2 regions of the Blastococcus sp. SYSU DS0533 genome follow, and region 2 is predicted to be linked to the other one. Evidence: predicted binding sites of a transcription regulator. Region 2 holds the regulator's gene; the other holds the start of a gene.
The links. The regulator LexA, encoded in region 2, represses DNA repair genes until DNA is damaged. The targets are predictions, from matches to a motif close to TCGAACANNTGTTCGA.
Positions count from the first base shown of each region.

Region 1: ACI79W_RS14025 (DUF6504 family protein) is a predicted target of LexA. The motif match lies at 2,084-2,099, and genes of this name have one in related genera.

Region 1 covers NZ_JBJGZZ010000011.1:48,008-54,445, forward strand. The annotation lists gene ACI79W_RS14005 (phytoene desaturase family protein) at 1-82, opposite strand, end outside; gene ACI79W_RS14010 (GNAT family N-acetyltransferase) at 79-672, opposite strand; gene ACI79W_RS14015 (YbaK/EbsC family protein) at 669-1,235, opposite strand; gene ACI79W_RS14020 (hypothetical protein) at 1,378-2,049, shown strand; gene ACI79W_RS14025 (DUF6504 family protein) at 2,184-2,507, shown strand; gene ACI79W_RS14030 (SAV_6107 family HEPN domain-containing protein) at 2,507-2,998, shown strand; gene ACI79W_RS14035 (DNA polymerase III subunit alpha) at 2,995-6,438, shown strand, end outside.
Region 2 covers NZ_JBJGZZ010000007.1:132,409-138,846, forward strand. The annotation lists gene nrdR (transcriptional regulator NrdR) at 1-349, opposite strand, end outside; gene ACI79W_RS11115 (LysM peptidoglycan-binding domain-containing protein) at 1,677-1,991, opposite strand; gene lexA (transcriptional repressor LexA) at 2,378-3,142, shown strand; gene ACI79W_RS11125 (enoyl-CoA hydratase/isomerase family protein) at 3,206-3,994, opposite strand; gene ACI79W_RS11130 (ABC transporter permease) at 3,991-5,820, opposite strand; gene ACI79W_RS11135 (extracellular solute-binding protein) at 5,864-6,438, opposite strand, start outside.

The DNA of each region.
Region 1 (6,438 bases), on a different contig from region 2:
CCACGAGGCCGTTGTGCCCGGCGCCGACGACGACGACGTCCACGGGGTCGGGGGGAACGGGGCGGGAGGGGGAGGTGGTCACGACCGGGGGTTCGCCGCGGACGGGTCGTGCGGATGCAGCGGCAGCCGGGCGCCCAGGATCGCGAAGGGCCGGGAGTCGCCCGGGAAGTGGTAGCCGCGGGCCAGGTCGACGAAGCCGTCGGCGCGGTACAGCCGGAAGGCCTTGGTGTCGGCGTCCGGCGTGGAGAGCAGCGCGACCGGGTGCGGCAGCCCCTCGACGAGGGCGTGCAGCAGCTGCCGGCCCAGCCCCTGGCTCTGGGCGTCGGGGTGGACATGCAGCTCGCACACCTCGAAGGCGCCCGGCAGCCACTTCTTCGCCGTGCGGCGATCCAGCGCGGCGCGCACCTGGTCGTGCCACCACTGCCCCGGGGCGATCAGGTAGCCGTAGCCGAAACCGACCAGCCGTTCGCCCTCGGGGGTGCGGGCGAAGGCGCCCACCGCGCGGAACCCGGGGCGCTCGGTGTGCTGGACGGCGTAGCCGTACCGGCCGGCGACGATGCCCGAGTCGTAGCCCATGGCCAGCCCGTAGATGGCCAGCACCTCGTGCATGTGCTCGCGCATCCAGGGGGCGGGCAGCTCGAGGATCCGGGTGGCGGGGCGGGTGCCCGTCACGGGGCGACCGCCCCGGCGGTGTCCGGCGGGGGCGCGTCGGGCAGCGGGTCCCCGCCGACCGTGGTGCCGGTGCCGTCGACCAGGCCCCCGCCGACCTCGGCCGCGGTGCCGGCGGTGATGCGGAGCAGCTCGTCGTAGCTGGTGGGGAACACGGCGGCGGGGTGCCCCGCTGCGGCCCACAGCCGGTCGTAGCGGGCGAGCTCCACGTCCACCAGGGTGCCCAGGGGAGCGGGGTGCCCGACCGGGGCGACGCCGCCGATGGGCTGGCCGGTGTGCTCGCGGACGACCTCCGGCGGCGCGGGGACCAGGGAGCCGACGCCGAGCAGCGCGGCGACCTGGAGGACGTCGACGCGGTGCGCGCCGCTGGTGAGGACGAGCAGGGGCGCGCCGTCGGCGAGGAAGACCAGGCTGTTGACGATCGCGCCGACCGGGACGCCCAGCGCCTCGGCGGCAGCGGCCGCGGTGCGGACCTCCGCGGGGAGGGTGCGCACCTCACCCTCCGCGCCGGCCGCGGCGAGGGCCCGGGCGACGGCGGCCACCCGGGGGTGCTGGGGTGGGCTCATGCGTCGATCCTGCCACCGCCCGGGGGTGCGCGCGCCCGGCGGTGCACGTCAGCCGGGTGCGTCCGCCGGACCGGCCGGTCCGCGCAGCCCTCGGGAGGTCTGACCAGCGACAGCTGTCGTACCCCCGGCCTGGCGTGCAGCCATGGAGGGCGACGGCTCGTGCCCGCCCGGCGACGGCGTGCCGATGCCGCTGCGCCCCGGTGAGGTGGTGCCGCCGGCGTCGGACGAGTTCGAGCTGGTGTGCGACACCTGGTCGGCCGCCGCGCACATGGCCCGGGAGCACGCCCGGCAGGCGGCCGCGATCGCCGAGCTGGCACGCCGTCGGTCGGTGGAGCGGGATGCCGCCACGGCCCCCGCGGCAGGCCGGGGCCGGTACCGAGCGGCGCGGCCGGCTGCGCTCGCCGACGTCTCCGACGACTTCGTGTCCGAGCTGGCGACGATCCGCAACTGCTCGGAGGCCGAGGTCGGCCGCCTGGCCGCCGAGTTGATCCTGCTCACCACGACGCTCGCCGCCACGTGGGCGGAGATGTCCGCCGGACGGCTGAGCATCCGCAAGGTGCGGATCCTGCTCGACCTGCTGGGCGACGCCTCCGACGCCGTCGCCGCCGCCCACCGGGGGCTGTCCGGGAGGGCGCTCGCGTCCCGGTCGAGGCAGTACCTCCTGTCCCGGGCGAGGCGGTACCTCCTCCCGGGCGTGGCGGAACTGCGAGGCGAGAGGCCTGGGCGGGGCGTGCGTCCGGCTGCCCCGGTCCCGTGCGGCACACGGCTCCCGGGCGGTGCGCCGGGTGGCCGGACACGCCGCGCTCCGGCTTGACGAGGGGGGTGAGCTCCGGTCTACTGGGATCCGTTCGAACGAATGTTCGAACGATGTTCGGCCCGTCCTTCCCGGCTCTCTTCCCCGCCGGTGGGGTGGCGGGCGTGCGCGGGGCGAGGCGTGGGGAGGCTGTCATGGGTCGGGTGCTCGGTGAGGTCGTCGGTCGGGCCGGCGAGGAGGTGCAGGTCGAGCGCGGCCCGCTGGGCCCGGTGCAGTTCTGGCGTGGGCAGTCCCGGTACGTCGTGGGCGAGCTGCTCGACTCGTGGGTGGAGACGGCGCCGTGGTGGCTCCGGGACGCCGAGGCGGGCGGCGCGTCGGACGACCTGGTCGCGCCCCGCCAGGTCTGGCGTGTGGAGGCGGTGCGGGCCGGGCGGTCGCGCATGAGCTTCGCCGGCGTCTACGACCTGACGTGGGACGCCTCCGGCAACCGCTGGTGGCTCGTCCGGGTGCACGACTGATGGGCGCCGCACGCGCCGTGCCGGCCGGCCAGCTGCCGCTGCCCCCCGCGCTGCCCGCCGCGGCGGCCGGGCTGCTCCGCCAGGCCCACCGCGGCCTGGCGGAGGCGATCGCGGCCACCGATCCGCGGGAGCGGTACGCCACCGCCCACCTGGCTGCCCTCCGCGCCGCCGCCGCGGTGCTCGCCGCGCGCACCCGCCCCGAGGGCGGCCGCCGGCGGCCGCGCAGCGCCTGGGTCCTGCTCGGGGACGTCGCGCCCGAGCTGGGGGAGTGGGCCACCTTCTTCGCCGCCGGTGCGGCCAAGCGCGCCGCGGCGGAGGCGGGGCTGTCCCGGGCGGTCACCGAGCGGGAGGCCGACGACCTGGTCCGCGACGTGCGGGGCTTCCTCGCCGTGGTCGAGGCCGGGCTGGGCGTCGACGCGCTGCCCGAGCCGCCCCGCTACCCGCGGCCGCACGTGGTCGGCGGGTCCTCGTCCCGGTCCTCCCGGCGGTGAGCGACCCCTTCGTCCACCTGCACGTCGCGTCCGGTTACTCCATGCGGTACGGGGCCAACCACCCGGCCGACCTGGTGGCGCGGGCGGCCGAGCACGGCATGCCGGCCCTGGCCCTGACCGATCGGGACGGGCTCTACGGCGCGGTCAAGTTCGCGTTGGCCTGCCGGTCGGCCGGGGTGCGGCCGATCTTCGGGGTCGACCTGGCGGTGGCGCCGGCGCTGGGCACGAGCGTGCCACCGGCGCTCGCGCACGTGCTGGGGGAGGACCCGGCCACGGCCCGGCCCCCGCGGGCGCGGGCCGCGACGCCTCCACGCCGGTCGCCGGCCCGCGGTGGGGTGAGCGTCGACCCGCGGCTGCCCCGGGTCACCTTCCTCGCGCGCGACGGTGCCGGCTGGCGCTCGCTGTGCCGGCTCACCAGCGCCACCCACCTGCGCGGCACCCGCGGGGAGCCGGTGAGCTCGCTGGCGATCGCCGCCGAGCACGCCACCGGGCTGGTCCCCCTGCTCGGTCCCGGCTCCCCGGTGGGCCGGGCCCTCCTCGCCGGCCGGGCCGACCTGGCCGTCCAGCAGCTGGACGCCTGGCGCGCGGTCTTCGGCCCGGGGCTGGCGCTGGAGGTGGTGCACCACCGCGGCCGGGGTGACCGGCAGCGCGCGCAGGCCCTGCTCCGGTTCGCCGCCGAGCAGCAGGTGCCGGTGGTCCTGAGCAACGCGGTCCGCTACGTCGACGCCCTCGACGCCCCGACCGCCGACGTGCTGGACGCCGCCCGGCGGCTGGTCCCGCTGGGCGCCCGGCACGTCGACCGAACCACGGCCGAGGGCTACCTGAAATCGGGCAAGGAGATGGCCGAGGTCGCCGAGGACCTCACCGGCCCCGACCGGGACGCCGCCCTGCGGCTGCTCGAGCGCACCGCCCGGCTGGCCGAGCAGTGCGCCGTCGACCCGGCCGGCGACCTGGGCATCGGCAGCGTCCGGTACCCCGAGCTCGACGTGGTCACCACCCCGGCCGAGCGGGGCATGGGCCCGGCGCAGGTGCTGCGCGCCCGGTGCGAGGCCGGGCTGGGGCGGCGGGGCATGGCGCCCACGGCACGGGTGCGCCAGCGGCTGGAGGAAGAGCTGGCGGTCATCGACTCCCTCGGCTACCCGTCCTACTTCCTCACCGTCGCGGACGTGGTCGACCTCATCAAGAGCTTGAGGGTCCGGGCGGCGGCGCGCGGATCGGGCGCCGGCAGCCTGGTCACCTACCTGCTGGGCATCTCCGACGTCGACCCGCTGCGCTACGGGTTGCTGATGGAGCGGTTCCTCTCGCCGTTGCGCCACCAGCTGCCCGACATCGACATCGACGTGGAGTCCGCACGCCGGATGGAGGTCTACGACGCGGTCATCGACCGCTTCGGCGCCGACCGGGTCAGCTGCATCTCGATGATGGACACCTACCGGGTGCGCCACGCGATCCGCGACGTCGGGGCCGCGCTGGGCCTGCCGCCGGCGGAGATCGACGCCGTCGCCAAGGCGTTCCCGCACATCCGGGCCAACCAGGTGCACGCGGCGCTGCGCGACCTGCCCGAGCTGCGGGCCAGCCGGTACGGCTCGCGGCGGGCCGGCGGCACCGGCGACCTCGACCTGCTGTTCGACCTCGTGTCCCGGCTCGACGGGCTGCCCCGGCACATCGCGCTGCACCCGTGCGGGGTGCTGCTCTCCGATGCCACCCTGCTGGACCGCACGCCGGTGGAGAGCAGCTACCTCGGCTACCCGATGAGCCAGTTCGACAAGGACGACGTCGAGGAGCTGGGGCTGCTCAAGCTGGACCTGCTCGGCATCCGGATGCAGTCGGCGATCGCGCACGCCCTCGACGAGATCGAACGGGTCGACGACGAGGCGGTGGACATCGACGCGATCCCGCGGGACGACCCGACGACGTTCGAGCTGATCCGGAGCACCCGCACCCTCGGCATGTTCCAGATCGAGTCACCGGGGCAGCGCGAGCTGGTCGGAAAGTTCGGGCCGCGGACGTTCGAGGACATCATCATCGACATCTCGCTGTTCCGGCCCGGGCCGGTGAAGAGCGACATGGTCACCCCGTTCCTCATGGCCCGGAACGGCTGGCGCGACGCCGAGTACCCCCATCCCGACCTGGAGTTCGCCCTCGCCGAGACCGCCGGGGTGGTGGTCTTCCACGAGCAGGTGCTGCAGGTGGTGTCCCGGATGGCCGGCTGCACGCTGGCCGAGGCCGATGAGGTGCGCCGGGCGCTGGGAGAGAAGGACGCCCATCCCGAGGTGCGGGCGTGGTTCGTGCCGCGGGCGCTGGACGCCGGCTACCCGGTGGAGGTCGCCGAGCGGGTGTGGGAGGTGCTGGCGGCCTTCGGCTCGTTCGGCTTCTGCAAGGCGCACGCGGCGGCGTTCGCGCTGCCCACCTACCAGTCGGCGTGGCTGAAGACCCACCACCCGGCGGCGTTCCTGGCCGGGGTGCTCACCCACGACCCCGGCATGTACCCGAAGCGGCTGATCCTCGACGACGCGCGCAACTTCGGCATCCGGGTGCTCGGGCTCGACGTCAACGCCTCGACCGGCAGCTACCGGGTCGAACGGCTCGACGGCGAGGTGGACGACGTCGCCGGCGAGGACTCTGTAGTTGAGGTGGAGGTCGAGGGTTCCGGCTGGCGGCGCCCGGAGTGGATGCCCGCGGCGATGCCCGATCCCGCGCGGTACGGCATCCGGCTGTCGCTGGCCGACGTGAAGGGCATCTCCGATGACGAGGTGGCGCGGGTGGTCGCCGGGCAGCCCTACCGGTCGCTGAGCGATTTCTGGGCGCGCGCGTCGGTGTCCCGCCCGGTGGTCGAGCGGCTGGTGCTGGCCGGCGGGTTCGACTCGCTCTACGGGTTCGGGATGCGCGACCGGGAGGCCGGCCGGCCCACCCGCCGGCGCCACCAGGTGACCCGGCGCGACCTGCTGCTGCAGATCAGCGAGCTCGACCGGTGGAGCCGCAGCGGCGCCCGGGCGACCTCCGACGGGCAGCTCAGCCTGGACCTCATGGGGCTGGAGCTGCCCGAGGAGCTCACCGGCGAGTCAGCCGGGGAGCCGGCCGGCCCGGAGTGGGCCGAGGGCAGCGGGCTGCCCGAGTTCACCGACGCGGAACTGGTGCGGGCGGAGCTGGAGGTGCTCGGGCTGGACGCCAGCCGGCACGTCGTCGACTTCTACCGGCCGTTCCTGTCCGCGCTCGGCGCGGTGCCGGCCGGGGAGCTCCTCGGCTGCCGCAGCGGCAGCGAGGTGCTGGTCGCCGGGGTCAAGGTGGCCACCCAGACCCCGCCGATCCGGTCCGGGCGCCGGGTGGTGTTCGTGACCCTCGACGACGGCACCGGCTGCACCGACTCGACCTTCTTCGAGGACGCGCAGGGCCCCTACGCGGCGACGGTCTTCCACTCGTGGCTGCTGGTCATCCGCGGG
Region 2 (6,438 bases):
CGAGCTCGCGCAGCGGGCCGAGGATCGCCAGGCCGACCTCGTGGCTCGGCACCTCCGCGGCGCCGCTGGCGCGGATGGCGTCCTCCACCTGCTGGGCGAGGAGCTTGAGCTGGTCCTCGTCGACCGGCCGGCCCTGGCAGGCCCGCCGCACGCCGGCGACCACCTTGCTGCGGTTGAACGGCTCGCTGACGCCGTTGCGCTTGACGACGGCGAGCACCGCCTCCTCGACGGTGGTGAACCGGCGACCGCACGCCGGGCACGAGCGGCGACGACGCGTCGTGGCCCCCTCGTCGGCCTCCCGCGAGTCGATGACCCGGCTGTCGGCGTTGTGGCAGAACGGGCAGCGCACGGTGGTTCACCTCCTCCGCCGGTGGGCCCGCGACCGGCCTGCCTGTGGAGCTCCCTGGGGACATCCGGTGGACGCCGCGGGGAGAACCTGAGGACGGGGCTGTGGACGGGCTTACAGCTGTGTAACTACTAGATGTGGGGGAACCCTAGGACGGCTCCCACAAGATGTGCAAGTGATCGTCTGCTCGGCGTGTTCCCCTCCGGCACTGCCGTGCGCAGGCGGATCAGCGGCCCCCAGCCGTCACAGCGGCACCGCACCGACACGCCGGGGACCCACCCACCCGAGGACCCCCGCGGCGCGGCGACCGGCCGGGTACCGGCGACGCCCCGGCACCCCCTGCCGCGCCGGGCGCGGCGCCCGTGCGGACGCCGGACGCCGCCCCGAGGCGACGACCGGCACGTGCACAGGGCGCCGTCGGGCGCGGGTGCGGCGGGCGCTGAGCCGTCAGGCACGGACGGCCCCGTCCACCCATGGACGCCGGGATTGCGGGACCTGGTCGCCCAGGCGCATCGGCCGGGTGAGCAGGTCGCGCTCGAGGTCTGCGGGCGGGGTCCAGCCGTACCCGGCCGGACGCCTCTCGACCGGGTGCGGGGAGCGCGCGGCGGGCACCGCGCAGGCGCCCGACCGGCTACCCCGGCCCGCCGCCGGCCCACCTGCCCCGACGGGAGGGAGGTGGCGGGTGTCGGCGGCACTGTCCCGACCACCCGCCGGCGCCGCGACCGGGGCACGGTGACGACCGGCCGGGGCCGGAGGCACGGACGTCGCCGACCCGGAGGGCGCCGGGACGGATGGCGCCGGCACGGCGGGGACCTCGTCGATCTCGGGCGCCCGTCGCCGACCACCGGACCGGGCAGTGGCCGGACGTCCAGCGCGGGCATCGCGCACCAACGGCAGGCTGGCCGTCGAGTCGCGGGTCGCAGGCCCGTCGGCCCCCGGGGCGGTTGCCCCCTGCGCAGGCATCGCCTGCGTCACCGGGACCGCGTCGGTGCGCGCCGGCTCGGGCAGCCGCACCGCTGCGAGCCCCGTCCACACCGTCTGCTCGACACCGCCGGCGACGACCCGGACCCACATCTCGCAGGCGCCGGCGTCATCGTGCCGCCACCCCAGCAGCTGCCCTGCCCGCCAGGCCCCCGCGTGGTGGACCTCGACGACCTGGGGCTGACTGGTGAACACCGCGGCGCGGCTCTCCATAGCGCTGGACACCCACTGACCGCAAGCGGCTGACGAGCACGGTCCGTAAACGTCCGCATACAAACGGTTGTCGAAGTCCACGACCGACCTTGTAGATCTCTCGCCATGCCGACCTCGGGCACCCGGAGTCTCCCGGTCAGGGCAGCACGAGGACCTGACCCGGCGTGATCGCCGCGCTCTCGAGCCCGTTCATCTGACGGATGTCGACGACGACGTCGCGCACGTCGCGCTCCCCTGCCACCGCACCCGCGATGGACCACAGCGTGTCCCCTGGCTCGACGATGACCTTCGCCGTCCCCATCAGCTCCAGCCCGTCGCGGGCCTCGCCGAGGACGGCGCCACCCAGGGCGACCACACCCAGCGCGAGGAGCAGGACGACCACCGCGACCACGCGGCGCCCGCGCGCCGTGAGGCGCAGCGGCGGGAGTGGCGCCGGCGCGCCGCTGCCCACGGCGGCCGACCGGACTGCGCCCGGCCGCCCCCCGGGGCGGACAGGGAGCCCGACTGGCTCCACGTACGCGCGGGGCGGCGGGAGCACCCGGAGGTGCCGCGCCGGCATCTCCGCAGCACCTCGCGGCGCGACGTCACCCGCCCCCTCCGGACGGACCCGCAGCGCGGTACCGCTGTTCATGTCTCCCACCCTCCCGACCGGTACCCCACCGGCCCGAACACCTGTTCGATTGGAACGCCGGTCCGATGTCTACCGGACGCCGCCGACAGAAGCGATGCGACACGGCTGATTTTCGAACGTGTGTTTGAACTGGACGGGGATCGGCGCTACGGTTCAGCGGACGGACGACGGGCGAGCGCTGCACGGGCAGCCGGCGAGGAGGAGACGTGGCGGACTCGAGCGGGACCTCCGGTAGCGGGCGCGGCACCCGTGGGGCGACCCCGGAGGCGGGCGGCACCGGGTCGGTGCGCGCCTTCCCCGACCGGACGGCCGACGGTGACGGGCTGACCCAGCGGCAGCGGCGGGTGCTCGAGGTGATCCGCGACTCGATCGACCGCCGGGGCTACCCGCCCTCGGTCCGGGAGATCGGCGAGGCCGTGGGGCTCTCGTCGGCCTCCTCGGTCGCCCACCAGCTCTCGGTCCTGCAGAAGAAGGGGTGGCTGCGACGCGACCCCAACCGCCCGCGCGCGCTCGACGTCCGGCTGCCCGGGGATGCCTCCCGCGGCACGGCCACCCTCGCCGAGCCGCCCGTCCTGGGCGAGGGCGAGCAGGCCTCCGCCCCCGCCTACGTCCCGCTCGTCGGGCGGATCGCCGCCGGCGGCCCGGTGCTGGCCGAGCAGGCGGTGGAGGACGTCTTCCCGCTCCCCCGCGAGCTCGTCGGCGAGGGGACGGTCTTCATGCTCAAGGTGGCCGGCGACTCGATGGTCGAGGCCGCGATCTGCGACGGCGACTGGGTCGTCGTCCGGCAGCAGCCGACCGCGGAGAACGGCGAGATCGTCGCCGCGATGATCGACGGCGAGGCGACGGTCAAGACCTACAAGCGCCGGGACGGCCACGTCTGGCTGCTGCCCCACAACCCGGCGTACCAGCCGATCCCGGGTGACGAGGCGACGATCCTCGGCCGGGTGGTCTCGGTCCTCCGCCGGGTCTGAACCACGACATCGGTGGTCGGCCGGACATCGTCCCGGCCGACCACCGACTCCGCCGCGCGGCGATCAGCGCCGCTGGTAGTCGCCGTCCCGCTTCTCGAAGAAGGCCCTCAGCGCCTCCTGGTGGTCCTCGGTGCGGAACATCTCGAGGAAGCGCTTGGTCTGCAGCGCCTGGCCCTGCGCGAAGTCCATCTCGAAGGCTCCCGTGACGGCCTCCTTCGTCGCCTCCACCGACAGCGGTGCGCGGGTGGCGATCCGCTGCGCCTTGGCGAGCGCGGCAGGCATCAGGTCCGCCGGCTCGTGCACCTCTGTGACCAGACCCCAGTTGAGCGCCTGCTGCGCGGTGTACCGGGCCCCGGTCAGCAGGATCTCCTTGGCCGGCCCCAGGCCGACGACGCGTGGCAGACGCCAGAAGCTCACGATGAGCCCGACGTTGACCCCGGCCGCCACGAAGAACGCCTCGGTGGAGGCGATGCGGATGTCGCAGCAGAGGGAGAACTCCAGGCCGCCGCCGATGGTCGCCCCGTTGATCGCGGCGATCACCGGGGCCCGGAAGTTCTGCACCCCGTTCAGCACCCGGCCGAACTCGGCCAGGTAGTCCTCGAGCTGCTCATCGCTCATGGACTGGTCCTCGCCGAGGTGGGCACCCGCGGTGAACGCCCGCCCCTCCCCCGTGATGACCAGGCAGCGCACCTGCTCGTCGGCATCCAGGATGTCCAGCGCCTTCATGAAGGAACGCCGGCTCTCCCAGCTGAAGGTGTTCGACGGCGGGCTGTCCAGGGTGAGGACGGCGATGTGCGGGGTCTCGTAGCGCAGGTGGACCCCGGGGCCGACGTCGGTCGTGGTCACGGTCATGCGGCTTCCTCCGAGGATGCGTGGGGGGCTGGGCGTGAGGTGGTCCGACGACGTCTGGATTCGCCGGGCCGGTGGTCGAGCAGTCGCATGGCGATGACCGCCACGACGATGTTGATCAGCAGGATGACCACCGAGAGGGCACCCACCCGCTGGTACAGCGACTCGTTCGAGAGGTTGTAGAGGACGGTGGCGATGGTCGGGTTCGCGCCGGTGTAGAGGAACACCGACATCTCCAGCTCCCGGAAGAGCAGGACGAAGTTGAGCAGGCCGGCCGCCAGGAGGGACGGGCGGAGCAACGGCACGGTGATGCGCCGCCAGGTGCGGGCCCACGAGGCGCCCAGGCTCCGCGACGCCTCCTCGACCTCGGCGCCGATCTGCCCCATGCCCGCGTGCACGTAGGCGAAGGTGAGCGGTAGCGCGCTGCCCACGTAGGCGATGAGGAGGATGGTGAGCGACCCGCCCAGACCGAACGGCGGCGCGGCGTAGGCGATGATCAGCCCGATGCCGAGGACGGCGCCCGGGAAGGCCAGCGGCGCCGCCATCGCCGGGGCGATCACCGCGTTGCTGCGCGCCCTGGTCCGGTGCACCAGCCACGAGGCGAGCAGCGCCAGCGCGAGCGCGAGCACCGTCGCCGCCACGGCGAGGAAGAAGCTGTTGCCCATGGCCGCCGTGATCAGCGGCTGGCTGAACACCTGCTCGTAGTTGCCGGTCAGCGTGAAGTTGTCCGCCCCGAACGGCCGGCCCAGGGCCTCGCGGAACGAGGTCGCCAGCAGGATGCCGAACGGCAGCACGATGCTGAGGACGACGACGAGCGTGCAGAAGGCCAGCCCCGCGACCCGGCCGGCAGGACCCAGTCGGGTCAGCTCCTGCCGTCCCGGCTTCCCCCCGATGACGGTGAACTTCTTGCCGCCGACCAGGCGCCGCTGGACGAGCAGCAGGCCCGCGATGATCACCAGGATCGGCACGGAGATGACTGCTGCCGCCTCGATCCGGGGAGGGAACTGCATGAGGCTCAGCAGGACGGTCGGGATCGTCTGGAAGCCGGTGGGCGCACCCAGGATGGCCACCGGTCCGAAGATCACCGCAGCGCTGACGAAGACGAGGATCGACCCGGCGATCAACGCCGGCGCGATGACCGGGAACGTCACCGTCCGCAGCACCCGCGCCCGGGAGGCACCCAGGCTCGCCGCCGCGTGCTCCAGCGCCGGGTCGATCCCCTCCAGGGCAGCCGACACCGGCAGGAAGACGAGGGGGTAGAGGAAGAGGGAGAGGACGAAGATGATCCCCCACGGGCTGAAGATGTCGAAAGGCGCGGTCTCCAGCCCGAACAGTGACATCAGGGTCGTGTTCAGCAGCCCGTTGCGCGGCCCGAGCAGCAGGATCCACCCCAGCGCCGCGATGAAGCTCGGCGCCGCGAAGGTGAGCACCGCCGTGCCGCGGAAGAAGCGCCGGAACGGCAGGTCCGTCCGCACGGCGAACCAGGCGACCGGGAGCCCGAGCAGCAGGCTGCCCACGACGGTGCCGGCGGCGATCCACAGCGAGTTGAGGATCGCCTGGACCAGGCGGGGTTCGCTGGCGAGCAGGCCGTAGTTCACGAGCGTGAACCCGCCGTCGTCGGCGACGAAGCTCTGGCCGAAGACCTGCGCCACGGGGTAGCCGATGAGCGCGACGATCGCGACCACCCACACCCAGCGCATGGAGCGCTCGAAGCCGGTGCCACGCCGCTGCGCCTGCCGCTGCCGGCGGGGCGCGACCCCGGTCTCCCGCGGGGCCCCCGCCGCGTCGGTGCCCGACGCGGCAGGGGCGGCGGAGCTGGTCAGCGCCATGACCGGCATCCCGGGGGCGCGGCGGAAGCGCTCGGTCGCCGGCTCATCGGTTGAACAGCTCGGCGAACCGCGCCACGACGTCCTCGCCGCGCTCCTCGATCTCCGACAGGTCCGCGGTCAGCAGCGTGGCGTCGGAGAGGTCGGCGCCGGACGGCGGCTGGGGACCGCCCTGGAGCACGCTGCGCCCGCCCTGGTCGGCGAGGGCCTGCTGGAAGTCCTCGCTCAGGTGGTACTGGACGAGCAGCTTCGCGGCGTTCGGGTGCGGCGCGTCGGCGAGCATCGCGAGCTCGGAGGCGAACGACGGCACGCCGTCCTCCATGAAGGCGATCTCGAGGGGCTCGCCCTCCTCCGCGGCGCTGATCACCGCCGACTCGATGGCCGGGATGCCGATGTCGGCCTCGCCCGTGAGCACCAGCTGGGCGAGGGCCAGGCTGCTGTCGGTGACGGCGACCTGCCGTTCGGCCAGCTGCCCCAGCCACTCCTCGCCGTAGAGACCCGTCAGCATCGTGTAGTAGGCCAGCGCCGTGCCCGACGCACCGGGGTCGGCGCTGATGATGGCGCCGTGGTCCTCGCTCGCCAGCTCCTCCCAGGTGGTGGGGAGGTCCGCCGGGTCGGTGT